3 regions of the Kitasatospora sp. NPDC059408 genome follow, and region 2 is predicted to be linked to each of the others. Evidence: riboswitches for the same ligand, from Rfam matches in the RefSeq annotation. Region 2 holds a riboswitch; each other region holds the start of a gene.

Region 1 (3,248 bases), on a different contig from region 2:
CCCGTCCACCGACTCCTGGAAGACCGAACCGGTGCGCACCATCCGGACCAAGAAGGTGCCGCGCAACCACGTCAAGGCCGAGGCCACCGAGAAGCACCCGGCCCAGGTCGAGGTCTACTACGAGGACGTCCCGGTCGGGTACTGGACGACCGTCAAGTTCTCCGGCGCCCTGCCCGCCCGGCGCGTGAACGAGCTCGCCGAACGGGTGGAGAAGCTCCAGCAGGCGGTCAAGTTCGCCCGCGAGGAGGCCAACGCCGTGGAGGTCACCGACCAGCGCGTGGGCGACGCCGTCTTCGGCTACCTGTTCAGGTAGCCTCCTGATCACCCGTCCGGGGAGCCGGGCGGGTGCACCGAACGGCGCCGAGAACTCTCCGGGAGACCGGATGGGGGCGCTCGCGCGGTGCGAAAAAGCTGACACTGATGTTGAAGCTGACCCAGGGGTCACAGTGGAGGTTCAAATCCTCCCCCCGGCACCACCGGCCGGGGTAGCCCAAGCCAGGCAGAGGCGGGCCCCGTCAAACTCAGACTCTCGCTCCAGTCTCAGCATTCGCCGCCGAACACCGGATCGACCGGGTGCGGACGAACATCGACGAATGCAGGTTCAAGTCCTGCCTGTGCCGCTCCGTGGCACGGTAGTTCAACGGCAGAACGCGTCGGTTTCAATCTGATCCGCGGCCCTTAAACGTGCCGGTGTGAGCAATTGGGCGGCACACAGGGGCCCGGGAGCAGGCTACGCTCCCGGGTCCTCTCGCCTTCCCGGCCCCCGCGTACGCCTCCGCTCGCGCGCGCCCCGACGCGCGCCCGGCGGCTCCCCCGCTGGTCGGGGCGGGGTCAAGCTCAGGTCAAGGGTTATGCCGGAGGGATGGCAAGGCCCTATCCTGTCAAGGATTCGAAAAGACACCTCGTTCGGTGAGGCGTCTTCACGGACACAGGCCACTGATCCCACCCGTCGAGAGACGCTCCGGATCAGGACAGGTCTCCCCGGCCCAAGGGGTGACCCCAAGTGGCTTCCCCGCCCGAACCGGCCGGGGACACGCCGTGGAGTGCCAAAGCTCTGACGAGTTGGGGTGCATCGGGCGGTGACGTCCGTCCGCCCTGCCATGCCGCCGCGGCGCCGGATCGCGGCCGAGATCGGGAGGGGGCGTGATGGACGGAAGTCCTGGCCATAGTCGGCCCTTCACCGTTTCGTTCCCGCCGTCCTTCTTCCGCTGCTCCAGGCGGCTCCTCCTTCCCTGACCTGCCGGGTCCGCTCCGCTTCCCCCCTCGCGTCCACGTGACGCGGGAGGCCCCTGCGCGCGCCCGGTGAGCCCTGCGGTCAAGGTTGGCAGCGCCATGCCACCGGGCGGCCCGATGTCCCGTCCTGCCGGGGCAAGGGGGGTTTCTCCATGGCCACCACCACGCTGTTCTCGTCCGCCACGGCGCGCCTTCGCGACCGCACGGTCGAAGCCGAGCGCCGCACCACCGTCACCAAGGCCGTCCGCTCGTCGCTCGTCTCGCTCGCCGGGCTGGTCGGCGGCCCGGTCACCAACCAGGCCGGCGAGGAGGTGGGCCGCGTCGTCGACGTCGTCGCCCGCCTCTACGGGCCGGAGCCCTACCCGCCCGTCACCGGCCTGATCATCCGCATAGGCCGGCGCCGCGCGTTCATCGCGGCGACCGCCGTCGAGCGGATCCACACCTGCGGAGTGCGGCTGCGCACCTCCCGCGTCGACCTGCGCGAGTTCAACCGCAGGCCCGGCGAGGTGCTGCTCGCCCGCGACGTGATGGATCACCAGCTCGTCGACGTCGACGGCGTCCAGGTCACCCGCGCCGCCGACCTCTACCTCGCCCCTCTCGCCGCCCGCACCGTCCTGGTCGGCGTCGACGTCTCGCTGCCCACCCTCCTGCGCCGCCTCGGCCCGCGCCGCTGGCAGATCCGCCCCACCCCGGACGGCGTCCTGGACTGGCAGTCCGTCGCCCCCTTCGGCGAGCAGGCCACCCACGGCCCCGCCGAGGTAAGGCTGCGCGCCTCCCGCTCCGCGCTCCACCGGCTGCGCCCGGCCGACCTCGCCGACATCCTGGAGGACCTCGGCCGCCACGAGCGCCAGCAGCTGCTCGGCTGGCTGGAGCCGGAGCACGCGGCGGACGCCCTGGAGGAGATGGAGCCCGCCGAGCTGGAGAACCTCCTGCGCGAGGCGCCGCCCGAGCACGCCGCCCGGCTGGTCGACGAGATGGAGCCGGACGAGGCCGCCGACGCCCTGCGCGACCTCAACCCGGGCGAGCGCGAGAACCTGCTGGCCCGGATGCCCGAGCCCGAGGCCGCCGAGCTGCGCTCCCTGCTCACCCACCGCGAGGGCACGGCCGGCGGCGCGATGACCACCCTGCTCGTCACCGCCGAGTCCGCCCAGACCGTCGGCGAGGTGCGGGCCGAACTCGCCGCGCAGGCCGAACACCGCACCGACATCGACGCGGTGACCGTCCTCGACGACGACGGCGTCCTGGTCGGCGACATCCCGCTGTTCGACCTCGCCGTCGCCGAGGACACCACCGTGATCGCCGACCTGGTCGCCTGGCGGGCCCAGTTCGGCCCGCCGGTGACCGTCCGCCCCGACACCCGCCTCGCCGAGGCCGCCCACCACCTGGTCGCGGCCCGCGCCACCTCCCTGCTCGTGGTCGACGACACCGACCGCCCCCTCGGCCGGGTCCTGGCCGACGACATCCTCGACTCGCTGCTCCCCGAGCGCGGGCGCCTGCACTTCCGGAGGCTCCTCAAGTGACCCGCGACCTCGACACCCGCCCCGGCGCCGACGCGTCCGCGGCCGCGCCGGCCGAGCCGCGGTCGTCCACGCCCTCGCCCGGACGCCGAAGAGGCTTCCGCCGGATCGCCGCCGTCGCGATGGTGGCCGGTCCCGGGCTGGTCGCGGCCAACGCCGGCAACGACGCCGCCGGCATCGCCACCTACGCCAGCGCCGGCTCCCAGTTCACCTACGGGACGCTGTTCTTCATGGTGCTCGTCACCATCGCCCTGGTGATGGTGCAGGAGATGGCCGTCCGGCTCGGCGCGCACACCGGCAAGGGCCTGGGCGCGCTCATCCGCGAGCAGTTCAGCCTGCGGCTCACCGCGCTCGCCGTGTTCTGCCTGCTGCTGGCCAACACCGGGCTGGTCGTCAGCGAGTTCGCCGGGATCGGCGCGGCCTTCGAGCTGCTCGGGGTGCCCAAGTGGGCGGTCATCCCGCCGGCCGCCGTCCTGCTCTGGTCGCTGGTGCTGTTCG
Region 2 (3,248 bases):
GGGAGTTGGCGGGTGTGGTCGTCAATGGTGCTGGGACGGAGGCGGGTTGGCGCCGGGCCGGTGTGGCCCCCGGCGCCGCTCGCGGACGGCGTCCACGAGGATCCGGACGGTCGGGACGGGCAGGTCCAGTCGGCGGGCGATCCACGGCGCGGTGTGACCGCCGAGGGCGAGCACCCAGGCCGCGTAGAGCTGGTTGAGCTGCGGCCCGTCCTCGGTGAGCAGCAGCGGGCGGACGGCCTCCATCGGGAAGCCCTCCAGGGCGCGGGTGCTGTAGACGGGGCCGTCCGGGCCCGGCGGAGGCAGCGGGAGCCTCCGCCGGGCCGCCAGGCGGCGGCCGAGGAGCAGCGCGCCGACGAGCAGCAGACCGGTGGCGGCGGACCCGATGAGGGCGGCGCCGATCACCGGCCGGTCCGGGTCCGAGGCCTCGTTCAGCGCGAGGCCTTCGAGGACGAGCAGCGTCAGGACGACGAGCAGCCCCGCCGCCTCGCCACGCCGCGGGAGCAGCTTGCCGGGAGTCATCGGAAACCTCATCGTGGCCGTGGTGACAATGAGTTGGCGGAACGGGTCAGGCCGCGGCGGCCAGCCGGGGGTCGTACTTGTAGCCGACCTGGCGGACGGTCGCGAGGGTGGGCCGGTGCCCGGGGCCGAGCTTGCGGCGTATCCGGGCGATGTGGGTGGAGATGGTGCGGGTGTCGCCGTTGTCGGGGCGGCCCCACACGCTCTCCATCAGCTGGCGGCGGCTGTGCACCCGCAGGGGGTTGGCGACCAGGTGGGCGAGCAGCTCGAACTCCATGAAGGTGAGGTCGACTTCGCGGCCGTCCACGGTGGCGACGCGCTGGTCGGGGTCGATCGCCAGCCCGTTCGGCGGGGTGTCGTCCCCGGCCTGCGGGCGGATGGCCCGGACGGTGGCGGCCCGGACGGGACCGGCCTGTGCGGGGACGCGCTCGGCGGGGGCGGCGGGAACGGCGGGGGCGGCCTTGGCCGCGGGGGCGCTCGCCGTCGTGACGGCGCGGAGGGCGGCCCGGTGGTCGGAGAAGATGACGTCGAGCCGGGGGTAGCGGACGGCCATGACGGGACTTCCTTCGGCGTGATTCTGCTGGTGGAGTGGGTGGCGGGAGCGGACGGGCGGTCAGTTCTCGGCGTGCCAGCGGGCGCACAGCCCTGCCGTCCCGTCGGCGGCGGTGACGGCCTCCCAGCGGGCCCGCAGGCGCATCGGCGGCCCGGCCGGGGCCTGCGAACCGATGGCCCGGAGCACGGTGTCGTCGATCGGGCCCGCGGTGATCGAGCCCGCGGCGATCCGGCCGAGGACGCCGGCGAGGGCGGCGCGCAGGCCGCGGGGCGGAACGGTCCGGGTGGTGGTGGGGTGGAAGAAAGCGGCGACGGACATGGCGACTCACCTCGGGTTCAACGGTCGGCGGGCGTGCGAGGGCATGCCCCGGCCGGGCGTGGCGTGGGGTTGGCGGGTTGACGCGCGGGCCCGCCTCGCGGCGTGCGACGGTGACCCCCTGCGGGCACGGCACCGCGACCCGGGGCGGCCGTCCGATGCGGGGCCGCGCGGGCACGGTGGTGTGCGCATGCACTGACGAAACGTCAGAAGCATGGTGGGATAAGGGGGTTCAGCGTCTGCCGGAGGCGTGCTCGGGCATGCGGGAACGGGGCCGACTGTGGCCCGGACTACTACTACTGCTGTCCATGCGATCGCCTCCTTCCGGTCGGACGCACCACGGGCGGTGCGTTCATCGACTCGGCAGGAGCTCGCCAACCTGCCTCCCGGGCCGCCGGCTCACCCCAACTCGTCAGAGCTTTGGCACTTCACGGCGTAATCCCCGGCCGCAACGGGCACTGCGGGGAAGCCACTTGGGATCAACCCTTAGGTCGGGAAGATCTGTCCTGAACCTGGGCGTCTCTCGACGTCGTCGGGTCAGTGGCCTGTGTCCGTGAAGACGCCTCACCGAACGAGGTGCCTTTTCAAACACCCGAAAGCATAGCCCGGAACCGGGCGATCCTCGACACCTTTGTCGAACTTCTGACACGAACTCCCGGCGAACTCCCGGTACGAACGCCCTCCCCGGAGCGCATGACGTTCGGGTGCCATCCGATTACGGTGGGTGGGAGGCGCTGTGGATCCGGGACCGGTGGTCCACAGTGGTAGGGGAGGCCGGACCATGGGACTCACCAGTCACAAGCTGCTCGCGCTGACGGCGCTGTTCACCGTGGCCACGGTGCTCGGCACGCTGTGGGTGTGGCCGAAGCTGGCCGTCCGGAGCTGGCCGGCGATGTTCCTGCGGCTCGGCACGATCGTGCTCACGCAGCTGGCGCTGGTCGCCACGCTGGGGCTCGCGGTGAACGACTACTTCGTCTTCTACAGCAGCTGGTCCGACCTGCTGGGGCACGATCGCGGGGCGGCCGTGATCCAGGGCGCCGGAGCCACCCCGAGCGGTACGGGGACGAGCGGTGCGGGGGCGAGCGGTACCGGGACCAGCGGCGCCGGGACGACCGGCACCGGGCCCGCCCGCTCGCCCGCCGGGATCCAGGTGCTCGGCACGGCGGACATCACCGGCGCCCCGGCGGGCAGCCGCGACCCGGCACAGATCGGGCGGCTCGACAAGGTCCGCATCCCCGGCGGGACGACCGGTCTGAGCACCGACGGCTACGTCTACCTGCCGCCGCAGTACTTCCAGCCCGGCGGCGAGCACCGGCAGTTCCCCGCACTGCTCGTGATGACCGGCTTCCCCGGCGACGCCGCCAACCTCGTCACCAAGCTGCGCTACCCGGCGTACGAGCTCGACCTGCTGCGGAAGGGCGCGATGCGGCCGGCCGTGCTCGTGCTGATGCGCCCGTCGCCGTCGATGCCCCGGGACAGCGAGTGCGAGGACGTCCCGAACGGACCGCAGGCGCAGTCGTACTACACGACGGACGTCCCGGCCGACCTGCGCGCCTCCTACCGGGTCCTGGACGGCACCGGGAGCCTCGGCGTGATCGGCGACTCGACGGGCGGCTACTGCGCGCTCAAGCTCGGCATGGTGCACCCGCAGACCTTCCCGGCCGTGGTCTCGCTCTCCGGCTACTTCAAGGCGGCGGACGACGTCACGACCGGGGACCTCTTCGGGGGGAGCACCCAGCGCCGCGACGAGGCCGACCTCACGTGGCGCCTTGCGCACCTGCCGATGCCGTCGCTGTCGGCGCTGCTCGCGGACAGCAAGGAGGACGGGAGCACGTACGCGGACTCGTCGGCCTTCGCGGCGGCG
Region 3 (3,248 bases), on a different contig from region 2:
CCGCTGTCGCCGACGGCCTCGCTGTAGAGGACGAACAGGGTGGCGCCGGCGGCGACCAGGGCATTGGTGCGCAGGCCGGCCATCCGGGCGCGCCACTGGCGTTCGACGCCGATCAGGGCGCCGCAGGCGACGCCGGTGGCCAGCCGGACCAGGAACTCGACGGTGGTCAGGGTGTGCACGGCGGCACCTCCTACGGGGAGACGGCGGGCGGACGGGAGGGGAAAGCGGAACGGACGGGCGGCGGCCCCTCGGCCCGCCCCCGTCAGTTCGGTGGGTTCACGGTGGCTCAGTGCCCGAGGGCGGTCTGGACGACCTTGATGATGACCATGATCATCGCGATCAGCAGGTAGGCGCGCAGGGCGCCCATGCCGACCTTGCGGGCGGTGGACATGACCGGCTTCTCCAGGGTCTCCAGCGGGGGCATCCGCCAGTTCTCGCGCCCGGTGCGGTCGACCGGGTCCTCCTTGGTGCCGCTGCGGCCGAAGGTGAAGAAGTACCCGGCGACCAGCACGCCCGCCACGCCGCAGCCGGCCATGATCCACAGGATCGCCTCCGAGCTGATGTCCGGCCAGACGACGGCGGCGGTCAGGATGAGCGACAGCATGACCAGCACGCCGACCACGGCCGAGGTGAAGGCGTTGGTCTTCGGGCCGTTGACCCACGGGCCCAGGACGGCCTTGTCGTTGCAGAGCAGCAGCAGGAAGACCGTCGCGGAGGGCAGCAGCACGCCGGCGAGCACCTGGACGAACTGCGTCATCAGGCCCTGGGTGTACTCGGTGGACAGCAGCGTGATCGCCGCGGCGACCACGACCAGGCCGGCGTAGATCCCGTAGAAGCCCTTGGCGCCCTTCACGCCGCGGTGCAGCGAGTGCTTGATGCCGAACACGTCGCCGATGGCGTAGGCGGTGGACAGCGAGACCGCGAAGGCACCGATGATCGAGGCGTCCAGCAGCGCGATGGCGAACAGCACACCGGCCAGGCGGCCGGCCTTGTCCTCGATGCCCCTGGCCACGGCGGCCGCGTCGGAGAACTGGCCGAAGCCGTCGGTGCCCGCGAACGCGGCGGCGGTCAGGCCCATCATCGCGGCGGCGCCGATGATGACCACCGCGATGCCGATCCACAGGTCGATCTTCTCGTACTTCATGAAACGCGGGGTGATGCGCTTGTCGATGACGTACGACTGCTGGAAGAACAGCTGCCAGGGGGCGACGGTGGTGCCCACGATGGAGACGATCACCAGCATCACGGCCGCGAGCTGGCCCGAGCCGCCCGGCATGCTCGGCACCACGAAGTCGTGGGCCATCTGCGAGGTCTTCGGGTGGACCATGAAGTAGATCGGCACCAGCAGCAGCGAACCGACGCACAGCGTGACGGCGACCCGCTCGAAGCGCTGGAAGGAGCCGGTGAACGCCGAGGCGATGATGATCGCGGCGGCCAGGACCACCGAGGCGACCTTCGGCAGGCCGAGGTAGCCGGCCGCGAGGGTGACGCCGATGAACTCGGTCACCAGGGTCAGGGCGTTGAGCAGGAACAGGTCGATGACGCTGAACGCGCCCCAGAACTTGCCGAAGCGCTCCAGGATCAGCCGCGCGTGGCCGACACCGGTGACGGCGCCCAGGCGCAGCACCATCTCCTGGTTCACGTACAGCACGGGGACCAGCATCAGCAGGGTCCACAGCAGCTGGGTGCCGTAGTTCTGGCCGGCCTGGCCGTAGGTGGAGAAGGCGCCGGCGTCGTTGTCGCCGACCATGACGATCAGGCCCGGGCCGATGATCGCCAGCAGGGTCTTCAGCCGCACCGAGAGCCCCTGGCGGGGCGCGTCGTCGTCCAGCCTGATGGTGCCGAGGGCACCCTTGATGTCACCGATGTGCGCGTCGTCCAGCACCGCGCTGCGAGCGGCGGGAACCTTCGGGTCGAGCATGACGTCTGCCATGGTGGGTCCTCCCCGCCCCCTGCCTTGAGGGGGCCATAAGGGGGCACGCAGCAGTAATCCTCCCTGCGGACGCACGGCACCGGGCCGCACGGCGGCGCGAGCCGGGACAGGGCCGGGCTCGGGCGTCGTGCGGGCATGACGGTGCGTCAGGTCGCTTGGGTCATGGCATGGTCGAGCGCATGACGCAGCGTCTGATGGGGCGTTCGCAGGAAAGGTTGTTACCGCGTGCCGGAGGTGTACGAGAGCATGCGGGGGTAGGGGCAACTGTGGCCCGGACTACTGCAGTCCATGTTTCTCGCCTCCTCCCGGCCGGGGGGCGCACCGACTGTGCGCCGCATCGCGACACGGCAAGGAGCGTCCCGGCGCACGAAGGCTACCGGTACACCCCAACTCGTCAGAGCTTTGGCACTTCACGGCGTGATCCCCCTTGCGGGGGAAGCCACTTGGGATCAACCCTTAGGTCGGGAAGATCTGTCCTGAACCTGGGCGTCTCTCGACGTCGTCGGGTCAGTGGCCTGTGTCCGTGAAGACGCCTCACCGAACGAGGTGCCTCTTCAAACCTCGAAAAGCATACCCCCGTCAGGATCGCCGTGGGCCACTTTTCCGGTGTCCTTCGACACCTTTGTAGAACTTTGACGCCAGAGGACGCAGGAGGACGCCGGAGACGCAGCAAGAGGAGGCGCCAGAGGACGCAGGAGGACGCCCGACTTCGGCGACGTCGAACGCCGTACCATGGGCGCCGTTCCAGACGGCGGCGGCGAGGAAGGGAAACGGGGCGGTGCTGCGCGGGTTCGGCGATCTTGAGGCCGAGATCATGGACCGGCTCTGGTCCTGGGGCCGGCCGGCCACGGTGCGCGAGGTGGTCGACGACCTCCAGCAGCAGCGGCCGGTCGCCTACACCACCGTGACCACGGTGGCCGACATCCTCCACACCAAGGGCTGGCTGCGCCGGGACAAGGTCGGCCGCGCCTGGGTGTACGAGCCGACCTGCACGCGCGAGGCGTACACCGCCCGGCTCATGCACCAGGCGCTGGAGACCACCCAGGACCGCACCGGTGCGCTGCTGCACTTCGTCGACGCCATGAGCGGCGACGAGGCCTCCGCGCTGCTCGCCGCCCTGGAGCAGGTGAAGGCCCGGGACGACGAGCGGTGACCCTCGCGCTGCTCTGCCTCTACCTGGCCGCGACCGGTCTCGCGCTGCCGCGCCGGCTGGCCGGCTCCGCCCGGCTCCAGACCCGCCCGGTGGCGGGCACGGCCCTGTGGCTGGCACTGATGGCCTCCTTCGCCGTCGCGCTGCTGCTCGCCGCCCACCACG

What was found. Region 2 has a riboswitch for magnesium ahead of ACFXDE_RS34955 (hypothetical protein). Riboswitches for the same ligand answer to the same signal wherever they lie in the genome.
Region 1: another riboswitch for magnesium. It lies ahead of ACFXDE_RS17695 (magnesium transporter MgtE N-terminal domain-containing protein); the one in region 2 lies ahead of ACFXDE_RS34955 (hypothetical protein).
Region 3: another riboswitch for magnesium. It lies ahead of ACFXDE_RS32305 (NRAMP family divalent metal transporter); the one in region 2 lies ahead of ACFXDE_RS34955 (hypothetical protein).

What each region holds. Positions count from the first base shown of each region.
Region 1 is NZ_JBHYWI010000023.1:85,066-88,313, forward strand. It holds gene ACFXDE_RS17690 (hypothetical protein) at 1-313, shown strand, start outside; M-box (ykoK) riboswitch at 895-1,074, shown strand; gene ACFXDE_RS17695 (magnesium transporter MgtE N-terminal domain-containing protein) at 1,386-2,753, shown strand; gene ACFXDE_RS17700 (NRAMP family divalent metal transporter) at 2,750-3,248, shown strand, end outside.
Region 2 is NZ_JBHYWI010000076.1:36,362-39,609, forward strand. It holds gene ACFXDE_RS34945 (hypothetical protein) at 22-519, opposite strand; gene ACFXDE_RS34950 (winged helix-turn-helix domain-containing protein) at 566-1,069, opposite strand; gene ACFXDE_RS34955 (hypothetical protein) at 1,130-1,387, opposite strand; M-box (ykoK) riboswitch at 1,781-1,967, opposite strand; gene ACFXDE_RS34960 (alpha/beta hydrolase) at 2,166-3,248, shown strand, end outside.
Region 3 is NZ_JBHYWI010000064.1:25,938-29,185, forward strand. It holds gene ACFXDE_RS32300 (MgtC/SapB family protein) at 1-179, opposite strand, end outside; gene ACFXDE_RS32305 (NRAMP family divalent metal transporter) at 287-1,933, opposite strand; M-box (ykoK) riboswitch at 2,312-2,486, opposite strand; gene ACFXDE_RS32310 (BlaI/MecI/CopY family transcriptional regulator) at 2,715-3,086, shown strand; gene ACFXDE_RS32315 (M56 family metallopeptidase) at 3,083-3,248, shown strand, end outside.